DNA from 2 places in the Ectobacillus sp. JY-23 genome. Region 2 is predicted to be linked to the other one. Evidence: riboswitches for the same ligand, from Rfam matches in the RefSeq annotation. Region 2 holds a riboswitch; the other holds the start of a gene.
What was found. A riboswitch is a leader RNA that binds a small molecule or an ion and turns the genes downstream of it on or off. The one in region 2 is predicted to bind S-adenosylmethionine.

Region 1 (5,177 bases), 1.3 Mb from region 2:
TTAGAGCTGAAGAAGTTTTTCAATACAAGCGGTATGAAATATCGCGAGCTTGGACTAAAGGACCGTTTAAAGGATATGAGCGAAGATGAGATGCTCGCTCTTTTGGCTTCTGACGGTATGCTAATTAAGCGACCGATTGTGTCTAATGGTGAAAAAGTAACTGTTGGCTTTAACGAAGAGCAATTCGAGAAAATGTGGTTATAAGGGAGAAATACCGATTTGGTATTTACATAATAATAACACTCACATGGAGGGGACTTACATGAGCATTCCTAAAGAATTACGCTATTCAGAAGAACACGAGTGGGTTAAAGTTGAAGACGGTAAGGTAATTGTTGGTATTACTGATTTTGCACAACACGAGCTTGGCGATATTGTATTCGTAGAGCTTCCAGAAGTTGGGGCGGAAGTAAAAGTAAACGAGCCGTTCGGCAGCGTTGAATCAGTTAAAACGGTATCTGAGCTGTATGCACCTGTAAGCGGCAAAGTAGTACAGGTAAACGATGCGCTTGGAGATAGTCCTGAGCTTGTAAATGAATCACCGTATGGAGACGCTTGGATGATCGTGCTAGAAGTATCCGACATGAGTGAAGTAGAAAGCTTGATGAATGCAGAGCAATACGAAGAAATGACAAACCAAGGCTAACGCCTACAGGCCCTACCGCATCGCGGTAAGGGCCTTTTTAAACTGACCGGAATAAGCATGAAACTGACCGGAATAAGCATGAAACTGACCGGAATAAGCATGAAACTGACCGGAATAAGCATGAAACTGACCGGAATAAGCATGAAACTGACCGGAATAAGCATGAAACTGACCGGAATAAGCACAACTTGCATAAAGAATGCCTATTTTTCGCACAAAAAGTGGATATTTGTTTTTATATGAAAGCGGGAAAGCTACAGAAAAGTGTCGCATTCCACAACAGACAGGAAACAAGACGAAAGTACAGAATATACTATATACTAAAGTTGTATCATAGTCCAAATGAGTCAGGTGATGCCGAGTGATAGAAGTGGAAAAAGTGATAATTGTGGAAGGGAAATCAGATAAGAAAAAGATTGCGACACTTATTAAAGAGCCTGTAGAAATTGTGTGCACCAACGGCACCATCAGTTTGTCTAAGCTAGATGATATGATTGAACAGTTTTTTGATAAAGAAGTGTACGTCCTTGTCGATGCCGATGAAGCCGGGGAAAAGCTTCGCAAGCAATTTAAACGTGAATTTCCACATGCGGAGCATCTGTATATTGACCGCTCGTATCGTGAGGTGGCGACAGCGCCTGTGCAGCATCTTGCCAGTGTTCTGTTAGGAGCGGACATTGATATTTACACCGAGTATTTGTAAGGATGGATAGCATGATAGAGTGGACGGAACAAGAAGCAATGAAACGGGCAAACGAGCCGAGTAAGACAGTGTTATATGCGCATACGCCGCTTTGCGGAACATGTCAGCTTGCGAAAAAAATGCTGACGGTTGTGGAAGCGGCTTTGCCTAGTTTAGAAATTGGCATGGTAGATCTCAATTATGCGCCAGTTTTGGCGCGTACATACGAAATCGAAAGCGTACCTTGCTTATTGGTGCTACATGAAGGAAAAGTGTACAAGCAAATTTATGCGTTTCGCTCAGTGGATTATTTATATCATGAGCTAAAATGACAGCTCGACATATTTCTTGGGAAATACAAGGGAATTTGTCGAGTGGTTAGACAAGGAACAAGCTGCACGAATAGGGAATAAGTATTAAAAAATCGTGCGGGAGTGATTCGAGTGAAGGAGCGATTGTTGTCATTTATTGAATATGTCAATGCACAGGATTATGTAGGACCTTTGTTACCGATTCAGGAAATTAAGGTGCGTGTTGATATGGGAAACGAAGCTTGTACGTTGCATATTTCTAAGACAGGGCTGCATATTTCAGAAGCATCCGATGTGAGAGATTGTCTCCAATTTGTACATGAAGATGATTTACGATCGCTTACAACGGGTATGCGTCTGCAGATGCTCGTAAGAATGAAAGGAGCAAGGTATCAAGGGGCATATCGTACATTATTACTGCTTGAATCACTCTTTTATCTGTATCGTCCCGCAGCATAAAATCCGGCCGTAGCGCCGGATTTTTCTATATATATTGCTAATAATTAGTAAAAATAAAAAAATCAGAAAAAATAACTATTTTCCTATTGACAATATAATCAGACATTGATAGAATTCAAAACATGTTATGAAACAATATTATTTTCATACAATAAATCGGATGACTATGTCCGATTTCTCTTATCAAGAGAGGTGGAGGGACTGAGCCCTGTGAAGCCCGGCAACCGTCAACAATCGTGTTGAAATGGTGCCAATTCCTGCAAAGCGTATGCTTTGAGAGATGAGAGAAAGGCTTATTGACGAATGCTCAAAACCTTTCTGCTCACGCGCGGAAAGGTTTTTTTCATGTAAACAGGTCACCAAAAGCCAGCTGTAAGCAGGACGTTTCGGGGCAGATTATAGACGTATAAAGAAAATGGGGTGAAGACATGATCGTACTTGAACAGGTACAAAAAATATATCGTGCCAAGCATGGCAATGTAACAGCTGTGCAGGATGCGAGTTTTACGATTAAAAGCGGTGAAATCTTCGGAATTATTGGGTACAGTGGTGCCGGTAAGAGTTCCTTAATTCGTATGCTGAATCAGCTTGAGAAGCCAACAGCAGGACGCATTTCAATTGGCAATCGTGTGATTTCTGCAATTACAGGAAAAGAGTTGCGCGAGGCGCGTCAGGAAATTGGAATGATTTTTCAGCACTTTAACCTATTATGGTCTCGCACCGTTCGTGAAAACATTGCATTTCCATTAGAAATTGCAGGTGTTGCTAAAGAGGAGCGTCAAAAGCGTGTTGATGAACTTATTCGTCTTGTTGGTCTAGAAGGTAGAGAGAATGCCTATCCGTCACAATTGAGCGGCGGACAAAAGCAACGAGTGGGAATTGCACGCGCTCTTGCCAATAACCCAAAAGTATTGCTTTGCGATGAAGCAACTTCGGCACTAGATCCGGAAACAACAGATCAAATTCTGGATTTGCTTTTGGACATTAATAAACGTTTAGGACTAACCATTGTTTTAATCACGCATGAGATGCACGTTATCCAAAAGATTTGCGGTCGCGTCGCAGTGATGGAACAGGGACGTATTGTTGAGATGGGCGAAGTTCTTGAAGTGTTCCGCAATCCACAGCAAGAAATCACCAAGCGCTTTGTCAAGCAAGTAACAGATGTTGCCGATACGACAGAAGCAATTGAGCATCTAACAGAGAAGCATCCTGGCGGCCGGATTGTTCGTCTGAAGTTTACAGGGGAGTCGATCGAGCAGCCATTCTTGTATGAGATGATTCGCAACAATAATTTAGAAGTGAACATTTTGCAAGGGAAAATCTCACAAATGTCAAACGGCTCCTACGGCAATTTAGTTGTACAACTGAATGGTGCGCAGGAGGAGATTGATAAGGCAATTGCCTTCATGAAGGAAAGACGTGTAGATATGGAGGTAATTACAAATGGATAAGTTATTTCCAAATGTAGATTGGGCGGAAATGGCCCTTGCTTCTTGGGAAACGTTATATATGACAATCATAGCGGCTGTGGCAACCTTTATTCTCGGCCTTGTGCTAGGTCTGCTGCTGTTTATGACGGGCAAGGGAAATCTTTGGGAAAACAAGCCGTTAAACACAATTATCGGTGCGTTTATCAACATTTTTCGTTCCATTCCATTTATTATTTTAATTATTTTGCTGCTGCCATTTACTAAGGTGGTTATTGGCACAATTTTGGGTGCCGATGCTGCGCTCCCTGCTTTAATCATCGGATCTGCACCATTTTATGGTCGCATGGTGGAAATCGCACTTCGTGAGATTGATAAAGGTGTGATTGAGGCATCAAGAGCGATGGGAGCAAGCACAAGCACAATTATCTTTAAAGTATTGATTCCAGAATCTATGCCCGCACTTGTATCTGGTATTACCGTTACAACAATTGCGCTTGTTGGCTATACAGCCATGGCCGGTGTAGTAGGAGCAGGAGGACTTGGCAACTTAGCATATTTAGAAGGCTTTCAGCGTTCGAACAATGATGTGACCCTAGTTGCCACGGTGCTGATTTTGGTTATTGTGTTTATTTTGCAATTCATTGGCGATCGTATTACAGCCCGCCTTGACAAGCGATAGAATACTTTGGTGCTCTGCACCGAAGTTTCTTATAAAAACAAAATTCAAAATTTTTAAAAAGGAGATAAAGAGACATGAAAAAAGTACTATTCACAGCTTTTACTGCTGTATTCGCGTTTTCACTTGCTGCTTGCGGAGGAAAAGAAGATAAACTGGTAATCGGCGCATCTAACGTACCGCATGCGGAAATTTTGGAGAAAGCAAAGCCGATTCTTGAAGAAAAGGGTGTTGATCTTGAAATCAAGAAATTCCAAGACTACATTTTGCCAAACAAAGCACTAGCTGATAAAGAGATTGATGCAAACTACTTCCAGCACATTCCTTACTTAGAGCAACAAATGAAGGAAAAAGGCTACAAATTTGAAGTAGCAGGAAAAATTCACATTGAGCCAATCGGTATTTACTCTAAAAAATATAAAAACTTAAAGGATCTACCTGAGAACGCAGAGGTTATTATGAGCAGCTCTGTTGCCGACCATGGTCGTGCATTGTCTCTACTGCAAGAAGAAGGGTTGATTAAAATCAAAGACGGTGTTGATAAAACAAAAGCAACTGTAAAAGACATCGCAGAAAATAAAAAGAACTTAAAGTTTAAAACAGATGTAGAAGCAGGGTTACTTCCAAAAGTGTATGAAAACAAAGAAGGCGACATTGTTCTTATTAACACAAACTATGCAATTGATGCAGGCTTAAACCCACAAAAAGATGCAATCGCGTTAGAAGGCTCTGAGTCTCCTTATGTAAACATCATCGCAGTACGTGAAGGTGACAAAGACAAAAAAGGTATCAAAGAGCTGGTAGAAGTACTACATTCTAAAGAGATTCAAGATTACATTAAGAAAGAATATAAAGGTGCGGTTGTACCTGTAAGCGAATAATCAAAAAGAGGTGGCATTGTCCGCCTCTTTTTGTCTTTATTGCACGTCTGTTGTAGAAAGTGGCGAATTGTTGCCAAGAGTAGCCGAAT
Region 2 (5,177 bases):
TTCGTGTACGCTGGACATATTGATAATATTGCCTTTTATATTGTGCTCGAGCATATATTTAAGTGCTTCGCGGCAACCAAGGAACGCACCAGTCAAGTTGGTGCTAATAACTTTATTCCAATCTTCAAGCAGCATGTCTACAGTAGGAACTTCATTTTCAATGCCTGCATTGTTAATCACTATATCTAGGCTACCAAAATGCTTTGTTGCAGTTTGAATAAGTGTTACCACATTATGTTCGTTTGTTACATCTGTAAACACACCAATAGCCTCACCACCCATTGAATGGGTATCTGTAATAATATCGTCCACATCTTGCTTTTGTTCTTCCGGAAAATAGCAAACAACAACTTTTGCTTTTTCTTTTCCAAAGCGAAGGGCCATAGCTTTGCCAAGACCGCTACCAGCGCCTGTGATAATGACTACTTTTCCTGCCAAATCAGGATACATGATGTGCCTCCTTATGTTTTAGTAAAACCCAGCATGACACCGCCTGCAATAATAAGTAAGCAGCCAATTATTACAAACACCATTTGTTTTTTTGATTTCTTTTCTCCTAAAATAAAAATGCCGCCAAGTGTAGAGATAATAATACCAGTCTGTGATAAAGAAAAACTGGTTGCAACGCCGATTCGTGGGATAGCAAGTAATAAACCAAGATTACCAATGCCCCACACGGCACCAGTAATCACATTACGAAGCGCATACTTGTTAAATGGTCTATGTTTAATGGAAAAAAGCAATGCTCCGGTTACCATCCCTACGCCTTGTGGTAAAATAGCAGACCAACCGTCAATTTCGAACCAGCGTATGATTACGACATATGCCAAAAATCCGACTGTAGAAACTACTAGGAGAAGCAACCCTTTTTTTCGATCACCGCTCTTATTTTTATGTTCTTCTTTCACTGTAAAAAGTACCCCGATAATAATCAATGCAATGGCAATACAGCCGATAAAAGTTGCTGTCTGTGTTTCCCATTCCTTAAAAATAAATACGCCAAAAGCAGTAGTAGCAACAAGTTGCATTCCTGTAGACAAAGGAACTGTTTTAGAAACGCCAAGGTGTTCTACACTGCCATATTGGTTGCCTTGACCGAGAGACCAGAACATGCCGGATATGAAGCCAATAAAAAAGATAAACCAGGATAGATCTGGTGTTTTGTATATATACATAACAATGGAAAATAAAAAAGCGCCCCATGCTGTCCCAAGTAATTGAGAGCGAGAGTCGCCACCGAGCTTGGTACTTAGTAAAACAAGACTGCCCCAACAAAGGGCTGGAAGCAAAGCCAATAAAAGACCCATGGTGTAAATCCTTTCTTTTTATTATTAGTTTGACCCAGTGCATACACTTTTATATATGCAGGATTGGTTTACCCACCCATTCATGCACCTTGTTAGTACTCATAAGAATGTAACTTCCTAAAAAAATTAAAACTTATCGGAAAAGTGCGATTGCAAAAATTTAGAATTGTGTTACAATAAACTAAATCACTTATCCAGAGAGGCGAAGGGAACTGGCCCGATGAAGCCCGGCAACCTGCGAAAAGCAAGGTGCTACTTCCAGCAAAATGGTGCCCATTTTGAAAGATAAGGTAAAATAGTTACCTCAACAGTCTTTTCGAAATGGAAAGATTTTTTTGTTTATTATGGGAAAAGGGGGGGCTGTTGTGGTAGCAGAAGAACAGTATCGAGTCATCATGGAAAAAATTAAATTGATGCTCGACGATATGAAGTTCGGATCCATTACACTCATTGTACAAGATGGCAAAGTTATTCAGCTTGAGAAAAATGAAAAAGTTCGGTTGAAGTAAAAGCGCTGACTAGAGAAACTAGAGGCGGTTTTAACCTAAGGGTTAAGACTGCCTCTTTTTGTATAAAGGAGGAAGGTCGCATGATTACGTATGAAACGTGGGGAACCCTCCCTTCCTTTTCGGAGGATGATGGTGCAAAAGGAGCACTGTCTGTACTGCGCTGGGCATACGAAGAATATGGCGAAAATATTGTGTATGCCTGTAGCTTTGGTATAGAAGGGATTGTACTCATTGATCTTATCAGCAAGGTAAAACCGGATGCTAACATTGTTTTTCTGGACACAAATCTTCATTTTAGAGAGACATATGATGTGATTGCAAAAATAAAGGAGCGATTTCCAAAACTGCGTATTGAAATGAAACGGCCTGCACTGAACTTACAAGAGCAAGAAGATGCGTACGGACCTAAGCTATGGGAACGTAATCCGAATGCATGCTGTAACATTCGAAAAGTACAGCCATTACATGAAGCCCTCAGTCAGGGAAAGGCATGGATTTCGGGTTTACGTCGTGAACAATCACCAACGCGAAAGAATACAGAATTTCTTAACCAAGACCATAAGTTTCATTCCATTAAGGTTTGCCCACTTATTCATTGGACGTGGAAGGACGTATGGCGTCATGTATACCGCGAAAATTTACCTTACAATATACTGCATGATCAGGGGTATCCAAGCATTGGTTGTGAAATGTGTACGCTGCCTGCACAAGGAAGAGATGGCAGATGGTCAGGTACGAATAAAACAGAATGTGGTTTACATTAGAAAACCAAGTAAACCAATTTGAGAACTATATAAATGCAAATAGGAAATCTGACATACTTTTTGAATAGGAAAAGGCTATGTGCAACTACTCTTAGTACCTAAGATAGGGCAGGGCTTATGAGCTAACAGTTTTTGTGCTTTCGTTATTCTATTGTTGGTATGTCTCAAAAAATTTGCTGTATATGGATAAAGGAGCGAAAAAGAATGAGTCAGATTCTCCCGCATGGAGGTACATTAATTCAATTAGTGGATGAAACGTACGATACGTTTCATATTGAAAAAGAAGTCGAGTTAGACACGGTCGCACTCAGCGATTTGGAATTGATCGCAACAGGTGCATATAGTCCCTTGACTGGGTTTTTAACGAAAAAGGACTATGATGCAGTCATCAACCATATTCGTCTGGCCGATGGTACTGTGTGGAGCATTCCTATCACGTTGGCTGTTACCCAGGAAAAAGCAGGTGAACTACGTGTAGGTGAGCATGTTCGCCTTATAAAAGATGGAGTAACATATGGCGTTCTTCAAATTGAAGACATATATACACCGGATAAATTAAAAGAAGCACAGTATGTGTATGGAACAAGGGACGAGGCACACCCTGGTGTAAAGCGTGTGTTCAATCGACCCAATGTTAATTTAGGGGGGCGCATTACTCTTGTAAAGCGCGTTCCAAAAGATCAATTTGCATCATATCGACTAGATCCCATTGAAACAAGACAAAAGTTTGCCGAGTTAGGCTGGAGAACAGTGGTAGGGTTTCAAACACGAAATCCGGTTCATCGTGCGCATGAATATATTCAAAAGACAGCGCTAGAAACAGTAGACGGTCTATTCTTAAATCCACTGGTCGGTGAAACAAAGTCCGACGATATTCCGGCGGATGTTCGCATGGAGAGTTATGAAGTATTATTGCAAAAGTATTATCCAAAATCTCGTGTGTTTTTAGGAGTATTTCCAGCTGCTATGCGTTATGCAGGACCACGTGAAGCAATTTTTCATGCACTTGTGCGTAAAAATTTTGGCTGTACCCACTTTATTGTAGGCCGTGATCACGCAGGGGTTGGCGATTATTATGGCACATATGATGCACAGAAAATCTTTAGTAATTTTACAGCAGAGGAGATCGGGATTACGACATTGTTCTTTGAAAATAGCTTTTACTGTAATGAGTGTGGTGCAATGGCTTCTGCGAAAACTTGCCCACATGGAGCCGAAAGCCATGTAATTTTATCAGGTACTAAGGTTCGTGAAATGTTACGAAATGGAGAGATTCCCCCGAGCACATTTAGCCGTCAGGAAGTCATCGAAGTGTTAATTCGTGGATTACGTCGGGAACAGGTTGCTGCTGGAGGTGTCCAATGAGTGAAAACATTATCTGGCACGATGCCTCAGTAACAAAGGCGGAACGAAGAAAACAAAACAAGCATAACAGCTTTGTACTTTGGTTCACTGGACTATCTGCCTCTGGTAAATCCACTGTAGCAAATGCAGTGGCACGGAAGCTATTTGATGCAAATATCCGTAGTTATGTACTAGACGGCGACAATGTGAGGCACGGTTTAAATAGAGGCTTAGGTTTTTCCGAAGAAGACCGCAAGGAAAATATTCGTCGCATCGGCGAAGTTGCAAAGCTGTTTGTTGATAGCGGCACTATCGTATTAACTGCCTTCATTTCACCATTTCAAGAGGATAGACAAACGGTCCGCAATTTACTCGAAGCTGATGAGTTTATTGAAGTATTTGTGTATTGTCCGCTAGAAGAATGTGAAAAACGAGATCCAAAAGGTTTATATGAGAAAGCAAGAAACGGTGAGATTAAGCAATTTACAGGAATTGATTCACCGTATGAAGAGCCTGTGAAGCCAGAAATTACCCTCCATACGCATGTATATACGGCAGATGCGTGTGCGGAGCAATTGCTACAGTATTTACGAGAGAAACAATACATTTAAGGGGGCGCAAGTATGGGATATGAAAAAACATGGGCGGAGAACCCGAAATTAAATGAAACAGAAAAAAAGAAGCTCGTTAAAGATGGTCTTGAGATTTATAAAGATATTCCGTACTACGCGGAAAATGGATTTGATTCTATTCCAAAAGAGCAGTGGGATATGTTCAAATGGGCTGGCTTATATTTGCAGCGACCAAAAGAAGCAGGTTATTTTATGATGCGTGTCAATGTACCGTCCGGTATCTTAACGAATAATCAGGCTATTGTGTTGGCAGAAATCGCAAGAGATTATGGTCGCGACGTCGTGGATATTACAACGCGTCAAGCTATTCAATTTCACTGGCTGCGTATTGAGCAAATTCCTGATATTTTACAGCGACTTGAAAACGCTGGCTTGTCTTCAGCTGGTGCTTGTGGTGATATTACACGTAATATCGTCGGCAATCCACTTGCTGGCATTGATCGAAATGAACTATTTGACACCACTGAAATTGTAAAAGACGTGTATGAGTTTTTCCAATTTAACGAGGAGTTCTCAAACTTACCACGCAAATATAAAATGTCGATTAGCGCTAATACGTACAATGCATCAAATGCAGAAATTAATTGTGTGGCATTTACACCAGCTGTAAAAGATTTAGAT

Region 1: another riboswitch for S-adenosylmethionine. It lies ahead of MUG87_RS10475 (methionine ABC transporter ATP-binding protein); the one in region 2 lies ahead of MUG87_RS03680 (YezD family protein).

What each region holds. Positions count from the first base shown of each region.
Region 1 is NZ_CP095462.1:2,004,295-2,009,471, reverse strand. Features, by position in the region: gene MUG87_RS10500 (arsenate reductase family protein) at 1-204, shown strand, start outside; gene gcvH (glycine cleavage system protein GcvH) at 263-646, shown strand; gene MUG87_RS10490 (toprim domain-containing protein) at 1,008-1,349, shown strand; gene MUG87_RS10485 (thioredoxin family protein) at 1,361-1,660, shown strand; gene MUG87_RS10480 (hypothetical protein) at 1,772-2,098, shown strand; SAM riboswitch class I at 2,276-2,385, shown strand; gene MUG87_RS10475 (methionine ABC transporter ATP-binding protein) at 2,527-3,552, shown strand; gene MUG87_RS10470 (methionine ABC transporter permease) at 3,545-4,210, shown strand; gene metQ (methionine ABC transporter substrate-binding lipoprotein MetQ) at 4,285-5,088, shown strand.
Region 2 is NZ_CP095462.1:703,761-708,937, reverse strand. Features, by position in the region: gene MUG87_RS03690 (glucose-1-dehydrogenase) at 1-450, opposite strand, end outside; gene MUG87_RS03685 (GRP family sugar transporter) at 462-1,307, opposite strand; SAM riboswitch class I at 1,495-1,599, shown strand; gene MUG87_RS03680 (YezD family protein) at 1,703-1,816, shown strand; gene MUG87_RS03675 (phosphoadenylyl-sulfate reductase) at 1,897-2,580, shown strand; gene sat (sulfate adenylyltransferase) at 2,785-3,945, shown strand; gene cysC (adenylyl-sulfate kinase) at 3,942-4,535, shown strand; gene MUG87_RS03660 (nitrite/sulfite reductase) at 4,548-5,177, shown strand, end outside.